One region of the Blautia difficilis genome, then DNA from elsewhere that is predicted to be linked to it. Evidence: riboswitches for the same ligand, from Rfam matches in the RefSeq annotation. Region 1 holds a riboswitch; the other holds the start of a gene.
What was found. Region 1 has a riboswitch for cyclic di-GMP ahead of H8Z82_RS03275 (ABC transporter substrate-binding protein). Riboswitches for the same ligand answer to the same signal wherever they lie in the genome.

Region 1 (6,494 bases):
TGCAGTCTGGGGAGAAAATATCATACACACGCATACAAAAGCCAGTAATACTGCTACATATTTCTTTGCTCTCGAAATCATATTAAATCTCCTGTCTGTCTGTCAAATATATTTCTCTATACATCTCCTTGTCAACCTCCTGGTTTAATAAAATTGACTGCCGCATCAAATCCATTTGTCACTGTTCAATGACCTGCGGTTCGGTACCCCCCCCCACCAGATTTTATGCTTCTGATCATCTTTTTCAGCACCTTCATCTCAACCGGTTTTGAAACATGCGCATTCATACCGGCTGCCAGAGAATGCTGAATGTCCTCTGAAAATGCATTGGCAGTCATGGCAATGATAGGAATCGTCTTTGCCAGTTTATGGGAACTTCTGCGGATTGCTTTCGTTGCCTCATAACCATTCATAACAGGCATCTGCACATCCATCAGGATCATGTCATAATCCCCTGGAGCAGACTGTTCAAATGCTTTCAAAATCTCTTCGCCATTTTCACAGATAGTACATTCCGCACCTTCAATCTTTAACAGTTCTGTCAGGATCTCTGCGTTCAGCTCATTATCCTCTGCACACAGGAATCTCATTCCCTGAAGGATATTTCCATCCTGCTCATCTGTTTCTTCTTGTGCTGCCAGAGCGGCCGTTCTATCCTCTGCAATTTTCAGATCCATGAGAATCTCAAAACAGCTTCCCTGTCCCAGTTCACTTTCCACATCAATGGTACCTCCCATTGCCTCAACCAGGTTCTTAGTAATCGCCATTCCAAGTCCGGTTCCCTGTATTTTGTTTGTAAGGGAACTTTCCGCACGGGTAAACGCATCAAAAATTGTATCCTTGAAATCTGACGACATTCCCATACCATTGTCACAGACTAAAAAGCGGTACTTTGCATAGACAGATGACTTTGTCTCACATTCTTCTACAAAGAACTGAATTTTCCCACCTTCCTGGGTATACTTCACTGCATTGGAAAGCAGGTTGCTGAAAATCTGCATCAGGTGAACCTGATCCCCATTCACCCACTCATGCTGAATATTTTCTTTTATGATTGTAAGGGTCTGCTGCTTTTCATATATTTGAGAATGAAATATAGTGTCGAGTTCCTGCATAAAATCCAGAATAGAAAAGTCAGAATACTTGAAGACTGTTTTTCCTGCCTCAATCTTACTCATATCCAAAACATCATTAATAATTCCTAACAGATGCTGTGATGAAATATCTATTTTATCTGCATACTCTATAACTTTTGCTTTATTACCTGCATCATGTCTGATCAAAGATGTAATACCAATGATTGCATTCATAGGTGTACGAATATCATGTGACATATTAGACAGGAAATCCGTTTTCGCCTTATTTGCATTTTCAGCTGTCTGTAAAGCCTCTGTTGCAACGTTCTTTGCCTTTTTCAGTTTTTGATTGACTACTTCCATTTCCTTCATTGTTTGTAAATGAAGTTCATTATTTCTTTTTTCATATTCTGCTTTTTGATCTGCAAGACTAAGTCTGGAAATACTGTAGAATAATCCGGCAAAAAGCAAAAATATAAAACCTGCCATGAGTATTGTTGTAAACAACACCGTTTTCTGGTAATCCCTCAGCACATTGTCAACAACTCCCTTTGCCACAATGCATACCAAAATGGTGTTGTTGCTTTCTATCGGGCAATACCCCAGATAATAGGGGTTCTGTTTTCCCAAAAGTGCAACTCCGGATTCTCTGTTATCAAACTTCTTTTTGAACAAATCAGCCTCTTCTTCTGTAATAGCCTGTTCCCCTTTTAAATGTTTTAACAAAGAATAATTACGCAGGTATTTATCACCACCCTGGTTCGTATACGTAATATTTCCGTCATTATCCAGCATGAACAAATATGCTTTCCCATCATAACCTTTCAGTTTTAACATGGAATCCAGTTTCGAATGATCGTACACCGTTCCAATTGCCGTATAAGTTTTCCCATCGATAGTGTATTCCTGACATGGAATCGCAACCAGATAACCGTCTTTTTTCTTCTGATCATAATCAAGACGCACCAGTTTTCCAATATTGTATCCATTCTTTAAGTCCAGCAGAAGTTTACTGGGCATATCAATCCGCATTTTTGTTCCACCTGCTGATATTGCCTGACCATTTTCCTGAAGGAATATAAGGGTACTTTCCGATTCTTTTTCCCATGCTTCAAAGAAACTTTTGTTCACATCCGTTTCAAGAGACAGCTCCCTTTCATGAAGTAAAAATTCCTCAACCAACTGTAGCTGGCTGTAGTATCCACTCACTTGAAGATCATAGGTCTGCTGTATCTGTTCAACAACAGCTCTCATACTGCTTTTTCCATTTTCGCTGATATACTTGCTAGACTTACTTATAAAATACTTTATACAAACTAAGCTTAAAAGAATAATAAGTAGTATAAGCAACAGCCTTGTTATTTTTTTTCTTTTATTTACCGTTTGTTCTATCTCCACTTTTACTGTTCAACCTCTATATAATCTTCCGGTGCTGACGGCTGCTGTCCTTTTGACATTGCTTCGATCCATGCACTTGATAATGTTGTATCTTTAAGCTGCTCAATCTCACATTCCGGATTTATTTTTTTCAAAACAGACATTGTGGTGTCTGTAAGAAGAATCGAGTATTCCTTTTCTTTGTCTATTTTCTTATCATTAACTGTCAAGTCCTTTAACGAAAATCCACTTTCCTCTTGACTGACGATCATTTTCATACCGGATGCAATTGGTAATTCGTATTTATTGGTTACATAAAAATTCTCATCCGCATCGGCGAGATAATTTTCCACGAGTTCATAAACCTGTTTACCATTGATTTTTGCAACATATAATGCTGTATCCGAACTCTTCGCAGTCATCATGCCAACCCGGCTACTGGTGCATTCTCCTTTGTACATAGAAGAAGTGAAATAATAATATGGTGCCAGAGCCAGCTGTGCATCATTTTCTTCTCTGATCGTAGTTAAAATGGAAGATGCTGCATCACGGCTATTTCTATCGTTCAGTGAAATGGAATATTCATTTTCAAAATTCACCGTTGCTTTTTCTTCTGGATCTTTACGATTCATTACACTGCGAAAAGTGTCATAAGCCTGTGTTTCATCCATTTCCCCTGACAGTAATCCGTGAACAGCCTCAAGACTTGCATCAAATGATTTTTGAGCGGAATATCGGATATAAACAGCATTATTTTTAATTTCATCTTCCAGTCCAGGCACATCCTGCATCATGGTTGGAACATCTGTATTCAATGAAATAACACCGCTTCCATCCGCAATCAGCTTTTGCCCCTCTTCTGAAATCATACAATCCAGCACATCCAGCGCAGTATCCAGTTTCTCCCGGTCTTTTTCCAGGTTTTTGTTAAATGCAATGTTTAATGACGGAGTCATGTACACATAGGATTCATCCGATGTCTGTGAAAAGTAAGGAATACGGATCAGCTCCGCATCCATCTGTTTCTGCAGCTGCTGCATAACCGTCGGATGTCCATGAAACATTGCTGATTTTCCCTCCGCAAACATCTGGGTTCCTGTATTGATGTCAATATTGATATCTTCTTTACCAAAGTACGAGTCTTTAAGAAACTGACTGGTTTCTGAAAAAATACGTTTCCATAATGCATCATCAAACTTTACTTCATCCACTGCAGTTTCTGCACCGTTTCGCCATTCAATACCATCCAGGCTTGTAAACTCACCGATTGCCGCCGCCTGGATGATTTCATTATTAGACCAGTCTTCACCAAGATCCATGGAATACGGTTTTATGCCATTATCATAAAACTGCTGACAGGCCTGTACATATTCCGCATAATTTTCTGGGATCTTTACGCCATACTGATCAAACAGTGTTTTGTTGGCAATGATCGTCTGCGGAATACCACAGATTGGCAGCCACTGAATTTCATCCTCCTCATTCTTATAATATTGCACCGCATAAGAATAGTACTTGGAAACAACATCATAAGAAGCAAAATCCATAAGATAAGGCTGTAAGTCCTGTGCATCTGTTCCAGAGAATCGACGTACTGTTATGATATCCGGTAATTCATCATGTTCTTTAAAATAACTGTATAAATCGGTATCATTGTTACCAATAATAAATTCAATATCCTGATCAGGAAACTGTTCATGGATATAGGGTGCAATATTTTTCATCAAACGATTTTCCCACAGATAAACGGTAAGATGATCATCATTTTTAGATACTTCTTTCTTTGACTGTCCACATCCAGACAAGACAGCAGTTGCTACAAGTACACCTGACACCACTGCAATCAGACAATGTTTTGCCTTTTTCATACTTTTGTTTTCCTCATTCTTTCCTGATAAAGTCATTATTGTTACGTCTATGAAATAACACCACAAGAAAGAATCCTGCAAGCAGGATTCTTTCTTGCGATGGGTCGCTTCAGCGACATAATTCCTCTCCGTCGCAGTGCGATCCTGCCCGGAGGGCTTTTTTATGTTATAGGAACATTACGGAGTAATTTCCTATAACATAAAAAACACTGTCAAACAGACAGTGCACCTCATTTCATGCAACTGGCTGCCATTTTAAAGGCCCTGTAGCTTTGCGTCCCAGACTTTCATCTGGTTTGCCGATTTCCTTATTATAGCTTTTAAACTTATGCCAAAAACTGGTTTTATTATACTATAGCGCTCTACTGTACACAAGAAAAACATTACCGTTTTAATGCCCGAAAACAAAAAAAGAACAGCCGATATATACATCGAACCGTTCTCCTACTTCCGAAGTCCACGCAACATTGACATCACTAATACTAATTATCAATTTGGCAAACATACAATTCCATCAAAAAACATATTTGTAAATAAAAAATGAAGATACTTTCGTTTCCGCAAAAGTCATTTTCGATTATATTATTTTCATGATATCACAGTCAATAGTATCTGTCACATAAAAGTCATGAATTTTTTCATATGACTGGTTATAAAAGCATGGAGGAACTATTCAGACTTACTCAAAAAGGTTCCACAATCTGATCCGCAAAGATGAGCAGCAACAGATAGAAACAAGCATCTGGAAACAGATCGACAGCGGCAATGAAAATGACTATATTCACTTTCATCTTCGAAAAGCTGACGGAACTTACCTTTCTGTACTTGACCATGGAAGAATCGTAGAAAGCCAGCAATACGGAAGAGTATTTTATGTATTGTTCATGGATTGGGAAGATATGCATATTCGTTACAGTGATAAATTTTCTGAATAATAAATATTACAAAAAAGAAAATCCGGTTCATATTTTTAATCCGAATAGAATTATTTTATCTACAAAAGGCACCAGCCAGCTTATCGACTGATGCCTTTATATTTTGCATGTGATCAACACTTAAGCAAGCGTCCTCACTTCGATCAGATTTCCATTACGTTCATAGTCCCCTGTGAATAGACTTTCTCGAATCGATCATTTTTCCCATTTAAACACCCTCCGGTTTTAAATTATATTTTTTCTCCTGATTTAATATCCAGGCAAATGCTTTTGCTGTTCTCATATCCGGCTCCCGGTAATGATTACCCGAATTCCATTCCAATGTACAATCTACGCCGCATTTCTTAAGCCAATCATACCCGCTCCGGATGCAGTTTCCGACCTGTGCCATAACCGGATTTCTCGTCTTTTCCTCTTTGTCACCCAGACTCAGATAAACAGTTTTGCTCTTAATTTCATGTTCCCTCATATAATCAATAAATCCAGGAAACCAGACGGACGGAGATATCGCAGCAATTCCTGTAAACACATCGGTTTGGTATGCTGTCCATAAGGAAAACAGTCCTGCCAAAGAATAACCGCCAATATAGTATTTTTTCTTATCTGAACAAAGCGTCAGTATTTTCTCCAGCGTTTTAACTGCTCCTCCACCAAAACCGCCATCCTTAAATACAGCCGGTGCCTTCCACGGCGAAAGCTCATCGTTCCAGTCATCAATTTCCACCGCAATATATTTGAAATCCGCGGAAGTTAACCTATGTATTTCCCTTACCTCGTTTTCTACCCATGAAAGTTCGTGTTTTCCGACAGGTTGGATCAGAACAGTGTCCGATTTTCCAAATTCATATGTTTTCATCCATGCCTCCATCACACTTTAATTGATATCTACAGTATATCATTTTGCAGTATTACAATCAATGCATGAAACGCAATACCTACATGTTTGTCAGCAGGATTATGGTTTTTACTCCGCGGATGAACTGCTCCCCGTCTCTTTTCTGTCTCTTTTTTAAACCTTGTATTTTCAGGGTTTCTGTACTATAATGAAGATCAGAAAGAGATTATTACATCAAAATACTACTATAATTTTCTGTTGAAAAATCAAATCATCTCCCATCAACCTGGAAATTCAGGGAGAGTTGTTCTGATAATATTATGAAAAAGATGATCGAAGCCCAGGAAAGACAGATGTCCAGTGGTTCTCAGGGTGGACAGTACTAATCAGATAAGAACCTCAT
Region 2 (6,494 bases), on a different contig from region 1:
CATCCCAAAAGAGGATGTGGAGCTGTGCAAACAGGTTCTGTGGCAGATGTGCGAAAACAGAAAGAAAATGTGCAACAAAAAAGACAGTAATTACAAAAAATAAAATACAAGGAGGACATCAACAAAGATGAACAAAAAACTTTTACGTTCCGTCCGGGAATACAAAAAGCAGTCCATTCTGGCACCGCTTCTGGTAATCCTGGAGGTTCTGATGGAAGTTCTGATTCCCCTGGAGATGGCCAAGATCATTGACATCGGCATCGCCCAGGGAAATCTGAGCTACATCTTACAGAGAGGAATCATCCTGGTTGTGATGGCAATGCTTTCGCTGTTTTTCGGCGTACAGGCAGGAAATATGGCAGCTTATGCAGCAGCAGGCTATGCCAAAAACCTGAGACATGATATTTTCTACAAGGTACAGGATTTTTCCTTCAAAAATATCGACCATTTTTCCACCTCAGGACTGGTCACACGAATGACCACAGACATTACCAATGTGCAGCAGGCATATATGATGAGTATCCGATTGCTGGCCAGGGCACCGTTTATGATCATTCTGTCATGGATCATGACACTGACCATCAGCAAACCGGCATCAATCCTTTTCCTCATTGCCATACCATTTCTGGGAGGCACCCTGCTTTTTATTGCAAAAGCAGCCCACCCTCATTTCATCAAGGTATTTGACGAGTACGATGTGCTGAACAATTCCGTACAGGAAAATGTAAACGCCTCCCGTGTGGTAAAGGCTTTCGTCCGTGAGGACTATGAGATCGAGAAATTTCATGGGATTTCCAGATATGTCTATGATCTTTTCACCAAAGCAGAGAAAATTGTGGCATGGAACTCCCCGGTTATGCAGTTTACCATGTATACGGTAGTACTGATCCTGGTAGCCATCGGTGGCAGATCCATCGTAGGCGGCACTATGGAAGTAGGAGAGCTTACCAGTGTAATCGTCTATGCCCTGCAGATCATCGGCTCCCTGATGATGGTAACTTTCGTATTTGTTATGATCATGATCGCTGAGGCATCCACAGACCGAATCGTAGGAGTGCTGGATGAGGTTCCGGAAATGCAGGATCAGGCTGATGCAGTGAAAACTGTGGCAGACGGCTCCATAGACTTTGAACATGTGGACTTCAGCTACGGAGGAGAAGGTGGCAACCTTTCCCTAAAGGATATTAACCTTCATATTAAATCCGGCCAGACCGTAGGAATCATCGGTGGTACCGGAAGCGCCAAGTCTACCCTGGTGCAGATGATCCCCAGACTCTATGATGTTACAGGGGGAAGTGTAAAGGTAGGAGGCGTTGATGTGCGCAAGTACAATCTGGAAGCGCTCCGTGACCAGGTATCCATGGTTCTCCAGAAGAACGTGCTTTTCTCAGGCAGCATTTATGAAAATATCCGCTGGGGTGATGAACATGCCAGTGACCAGGAGGTTCAGAGAGTCTGCCGCCTGGCACAGGCAGACGGATTCGTCAATGAATTTCCGGATGGCTACAACACTATGATCGTCCAGGGCGGAAACAACGTATCCGGCGGACAGAAGCAGCGTCTGTGTATTGCCAGAGCCCTGCTGAAGAAGCCAAAGATCCTGATCCTGGATGATTCCACCAGTGCGGTAGATACCAGGACAGATGCCCTGATCCGTAAGGCCTTCCGCGAGGAAATCCCGGATACCACCAAGCTGATCATTGCACAGCGAGTTTCTTCTATTGAAGATGCAGATCAGATCATTGTACTGGATGACGGTAAGATCGCAGGAGTAGGAACCTCCGAAGAATTACTGAAAACAAATGAGATTTACAGAGAAGTATATGAATCACAGGTCAAAGGAGGCGGAGAAGATGAATAAGAAGAAAAAAGTAGACCAGAACACCATCAAAACTGCCAAAAGACTTCTGAAATATATAACCGAAACCTATAAGCTGCGGCTGATACTGGTATTTGTCTGCATCTTTCTCAGTGCAGTAGCCAGCATTTCCGTATCCCTGTCCCTGAAATATCTGCTGGATGATTATATTATCCCGCTGATCGGACAGACAGACCCCAATTATGCAGAGCTGTACAAGGCTATGGCAGTTCTGGGCTGCATCTTCGCAGTAGGTGTAATCGCAACCTTTATTTACAGCAGAATGATGGTATTCATCGGACAGGGCGTACTCAAGCGTATCCGTGACGATATGTTTGAACACATGCAGACTCTGCCTATCCGTTACTTCGACCAGAATACCAATGGCTCCATCATGAGTCTCTACACCAATGATACGGATACGCTGAGACAGATGATCAGCCAGGCAATCCCCCAGGGACTGATGGCACTGTTTACTATTATCGTAACCTTTATTTCCATGCTGATGCTCAGCCCCCTGCTGACCATTCTGGCTGTGGCTGTTATCTTTATTATGCTGGCAGTCACCGGTAAGATCGGGGCAAACAGTGGTAAATATTTCATCAAACAGCAGGTATCTCTGGCAGATGTGACCGGATTTGTGGAAGAGCGCATGAATGGCCAGAAAGTAGTTAAAGTCTTCAACCATGAAGCAAAATCCGAACAGGAATTTGACCGTCTGAACGAAGCTCTCTTTGAAAGCTCAGCCAGTGCCAACAAATATGCCAACATGATGGGTCCTGTCATCGGAAATATCGGTAACCTGCAGTTCGTGCTCACAGCAGTTCTGGGAGGACTTCTCTCTGTAGCAGGAGTAGGCGGCATCACTCTGGGTGTTATGGCTTCCTATCTGCAGTTCACAAAGAGCTTTACCCAGCCCTTCATGCAGGTGGCACAGCAGTTCAATGCCATTGTCATGGCGCTGGCAGGTGCAGAGCGAATCTTCAACCTGATCGATGAGAAACCGGAAGAAGATGAAGGTTATGTAGAGCTTGTTAATGCGAAAAAAGATGCTCAGGGCAATATTACAGAATGCAAAGAAAGAACCGGCATGTGGGCATGGAAACATCCCCATTCCGCTGACGGCTCTGTAACCTATACAGAACTTACCGGAGATGTCCGCTTCGAGGATGTAACCTTTGGCTATAACCCGGATAAAGTAATCCTTCAGGATATCAGTCTCTTTGCAAAGCCTGGCCAGAAGCTTGCCTTCGTAGGCTCCACAGGTGCAGGAAAAACAACCATCACCAACCTGATCAACCGTTTCTACGATATTCAGGAGGGTAAGATCCGCTATGACGGAATCAATATTACCAAGATCAAGAAAGATGACCTGAGACATTCACTGGGAATCGTACTTCAGGATACCCACCTGTTCACAGGAACCATCCGGGAAAATATCCGCTACGGAAAACTGGATGCCACAGATGAGGAAGTATATGAGGCAGCAAGACTGGCTCACGCAGACCAGTTCATCAAAATGCTTCCCAAGGGCTATGATACCATGTTAAGCGGAGACGGCGAAGAACTGTCCCAGGGACAGAGACAGCTTCTGTCCATTGCCAGAGCAGCAGTAGCCAACCCGCCGGTACTGATCCTGGATGAAGCAACCTCCAGTATCGATACCCGTACAGAGAGCATCGTACAGAAGGGAATGGATAACTTGATGAAGGGCAGAACTGTATTTGTCATTGCCCACAGACTTTCCACCATCCGCAACAGCAATGCCATCATTGTACTGGATCACGGCAAGATCATAGAGCGCGGCGACCACGAAGACCTGATCCGCCAGCACGGCACCTACTATCAATTATATACAGGTAAGCTGGAGCTGTCATAAAGCATCGGCAAAATTACAAAACCCCCTGACTGTGAAGGCAATGCCTGTCTGGTCAGGGGGCTCTTTTTGTATGCCAATGATATTTAAAAATTTATATGGAAGAGATAATAAAAAATGGAAAGATACAATAGATAGATACCAATATTATGTCATAATCTACAACCATCCGCATAAAATATAGCATGACCTTCATTGTAATATTTCACAAAAAATAAGGATTTCAAACGAAACAATTTCGACTTTGCATGAACCTGAACCAAAATATTCTGATAATATTGACAAATCGTTTTTAGCGTATTATCATACTAAATACAAATACAGAAAAAAAGCAAACCTGGTGCAAGCCAGGGACGCAAAGCTAGGAGTCTCTTGAACGGCAGGCAGGGAGGAGCGATACCCACAGGATACATCCCCCGGCATTGACCACATAAGAGTTACAGAGAGATAGTTCGGCTGCAATTATTCACTAACGATAGAGAATGATTGCAGCTTTTTTATTTGTCAAAAACACAGCAGATTGCTGTATCAGAAATAAGGAGCATAAGTATGACTGACAAAGAATTAAGGCGTCTGAGCCGTACCGATTTACTGGAAATGCTTCTGGAACAGAGCAAAGAAGTAGAGCGCCTGCAGCAGGAGCTGGCAGAAGCCAGACAGCAGCTGGAGGAACGAAGGATCATGACAGAGGAAGCCGGATCCATCGCAGAAGCCGCACTTCGGATCAACCGGGTATTTGAGGCAGCACAGGCAGCCGCAGACCAGTACCTGGAGAACATCCGGCAGCAGGCCCCCGGCCATACAGATACAAAACCCACAGACAGTCAGGAGAATGAAGGCATTCAGGAATGAGGAAAAAGACCAGCAAAGAAATCACATCCATGCCTACAGTAACCCAGCTGGAGGCGGAATTAAACAGAACAAAATACAGACACAGATACCACCGGGTACTGAGAAACACTCTTGGAACCCTGATTACCGTGGCAGCAACGGCAGTCCTGATCGCCGTACTCCTGCTCCCGGTACTTCAGATCTACGGCAGTTCCATGTACCCCACTATCCAGGAGGGACAGATCGTAGTTTCCGTAAAAGGAGCCGATTTCACCCAGGGAGATGTGATCGCCTTTTACTACAATAACAAGATATTGGTAAAGCGAATGATCGCAGGTCCCGGAAGCTGGGTAGATATAGATAAGAAGGGAAATGTCACCGTGGATGGCGAACTTCTGGATGAGCCCTATCTGACAGAGAAAGCCCTGGGTGACTGCAACATCAAGCTTCCATATCAGGTGCCGGACGGCAGATACTTCGTTATGGGAGACCACAGATCCACTTCCATAGACAGCCGTAACACTTCCGTAGGCTGCGTGGCAGAGGAGCAGATCGTAGGGAAAATCGTATTCAGGCTTTGGCCTTTGAAATCATTTGGCACTGTGAAATAATCAGCGCCGGGGATAAGGAGAGATGTCAATATGAAAAAATTATTGTTGCGGGAAGCGGCAAAGCATAAATTACAGAATCGCAGGCGTAAACGCTGGCAGAAGATAGTAAATATTCTTGCCTGTCTGGTGGTTTTTTGTACTGTCTATGCATTGATCCTCCCGGCACTGACCGCCGAGGCGGACACCTACTGCGGTAAGGAGGAGCATACCCACACAGAGGACTGCTATGAGGAGAAGCTGATCTGCGGCAAGGAGGAGGGAGAGGGAGTCCACCATCATACGGACGACTGTTACAGGGAAGTAGACGCTCTGGTCTGTCAGACTCCAGAATCCGATGGACATCAGCACACAGATGCCTGTTATACAGAAGAACAGGTTCCGACTTGCACAAATACAGAAGAGGGCCATGTACATAGTGAGTTTGAAGGTTGCTATACCACAGAGAAAAAGCTGATCTGCGGTATGGAGGAGGGCGAAGGTGCTCACCACCACACAGCAGAATGTTATGAGAAAAAGAAAGAGCTGATCTGTGGCCAGCAGGAAAACGTTGGCCACCGCCACACAGCAGAATGCTATAAAAAAGAGCTGATTTGCGGCAAAGAGGAACACACCCATACCCTTGCCTGCTACTCCAATCCTAATGCAGACGTAGAGAATGGAGATGTATGGCAGAACACAGTAAGCAGTGTGACACTTACAGGTAACTGGGGTGCGGACCTGGCAGCCATCGCCCAGACCCAGACCGGTTACACAGAGAGCACAGCTAACTACGCAGTGGCAGAGGACGGACAGACCATCCACGGCTACACCCGCTACGGTGCATGGGCAAACGACCCATACCGGGACAACTGGTCCGCCCAGTTCGCAGACTTCTGTCTGAGCTACGCAGAAGTACCCACAAGTGCAGTTCCACAGAACAGTGATTGCAGCGCATGGAATTGCACAAATCCGGATGGCTACACACCAAAGACCGGTGACCTGCTCCTGCTGGATACAGACCTGGACAGCAGCGCCGACCACGCCGGAATCGTAACCTCCGCTGATGACAGCACCCTGACCGCCATCGTAGGCGACGCCGACAAAGCAGTCAGAAACAACACCTATAACATAGGAAGCGATAATATCAAAGGCTACGTCTCCATCCCGGAGAATCCGGCAATGGCAACCCCGACACCGGAGCCGACCAAAGAAGCGGAAGTAACACCGGAAGCCCAGCCGACTCAGGAGCCAGAGGCAACACCGGAAGTTACCGAAGAACCGACTCAGGAGCCGGAGAACAAAGCAGATGATGCAGTAGATAAGGCGGATGAGAATAAAA

Region 2: it holds a riboswitch for cyclic di-GMP, as region 1 does, so the genes downstream of both, H8Z82_RS00550 (hypothetical protein) here and H8Z82_RS03275 (ABC transporter substrate-binding protein) in region 1, are expected to answer to the same signal.

The regions. Positions count from the first base shown of each region.
Region 1 is NZ_JACOQG010000003.1:63,173-69,666, forward strand. It holds gene H8Z82_RS03265 (transporter substrate-binding domain-containing protein) at 1-81, opposite strand, end outside; gene H8Z82_RS03270 (ATP-binding protein) at 186-2,330, opposite strand; gene H8Z82_RS03275 (ABC transporter substrate-binding protein) at 2,477-4,321, opposite strand; cyclic di-GMP riboswitch class I at 4,557-4,632, opposite strand; gene H8Z82_RS03280 (esterase) at 5,465-6,112, opposite strand.
Region 2 is NZ_JACOQG010000001.1:123,729-130,222, forward strand. It holds gene H8Z82_RS00535 (MarR family winged helix-turn-helix transcriptional regulator) at 1-103, shown strand, start outside; gene H8Z82_RS00540 (ABC transporter ATP-binding protein) at 128-1,861, shown strand; gene H8Z82_RS00545 (ABC transporter ATP-binding protein) at 1,854-3,737, shown strand; cyclic di-GMP riboswitch class I at 4,055-4,138, shown strand; gene H8Z82_RS00550 (hypothetical protein) at 4,284-4,586, shown strand; gene lepB (signal peptidase I) at 4,583-5,176, shown strand; gene H8Z82_RS00560 (SpaA isopeptide-forming pilin-related protein) at 5,207-6,494, shown strand, end outside.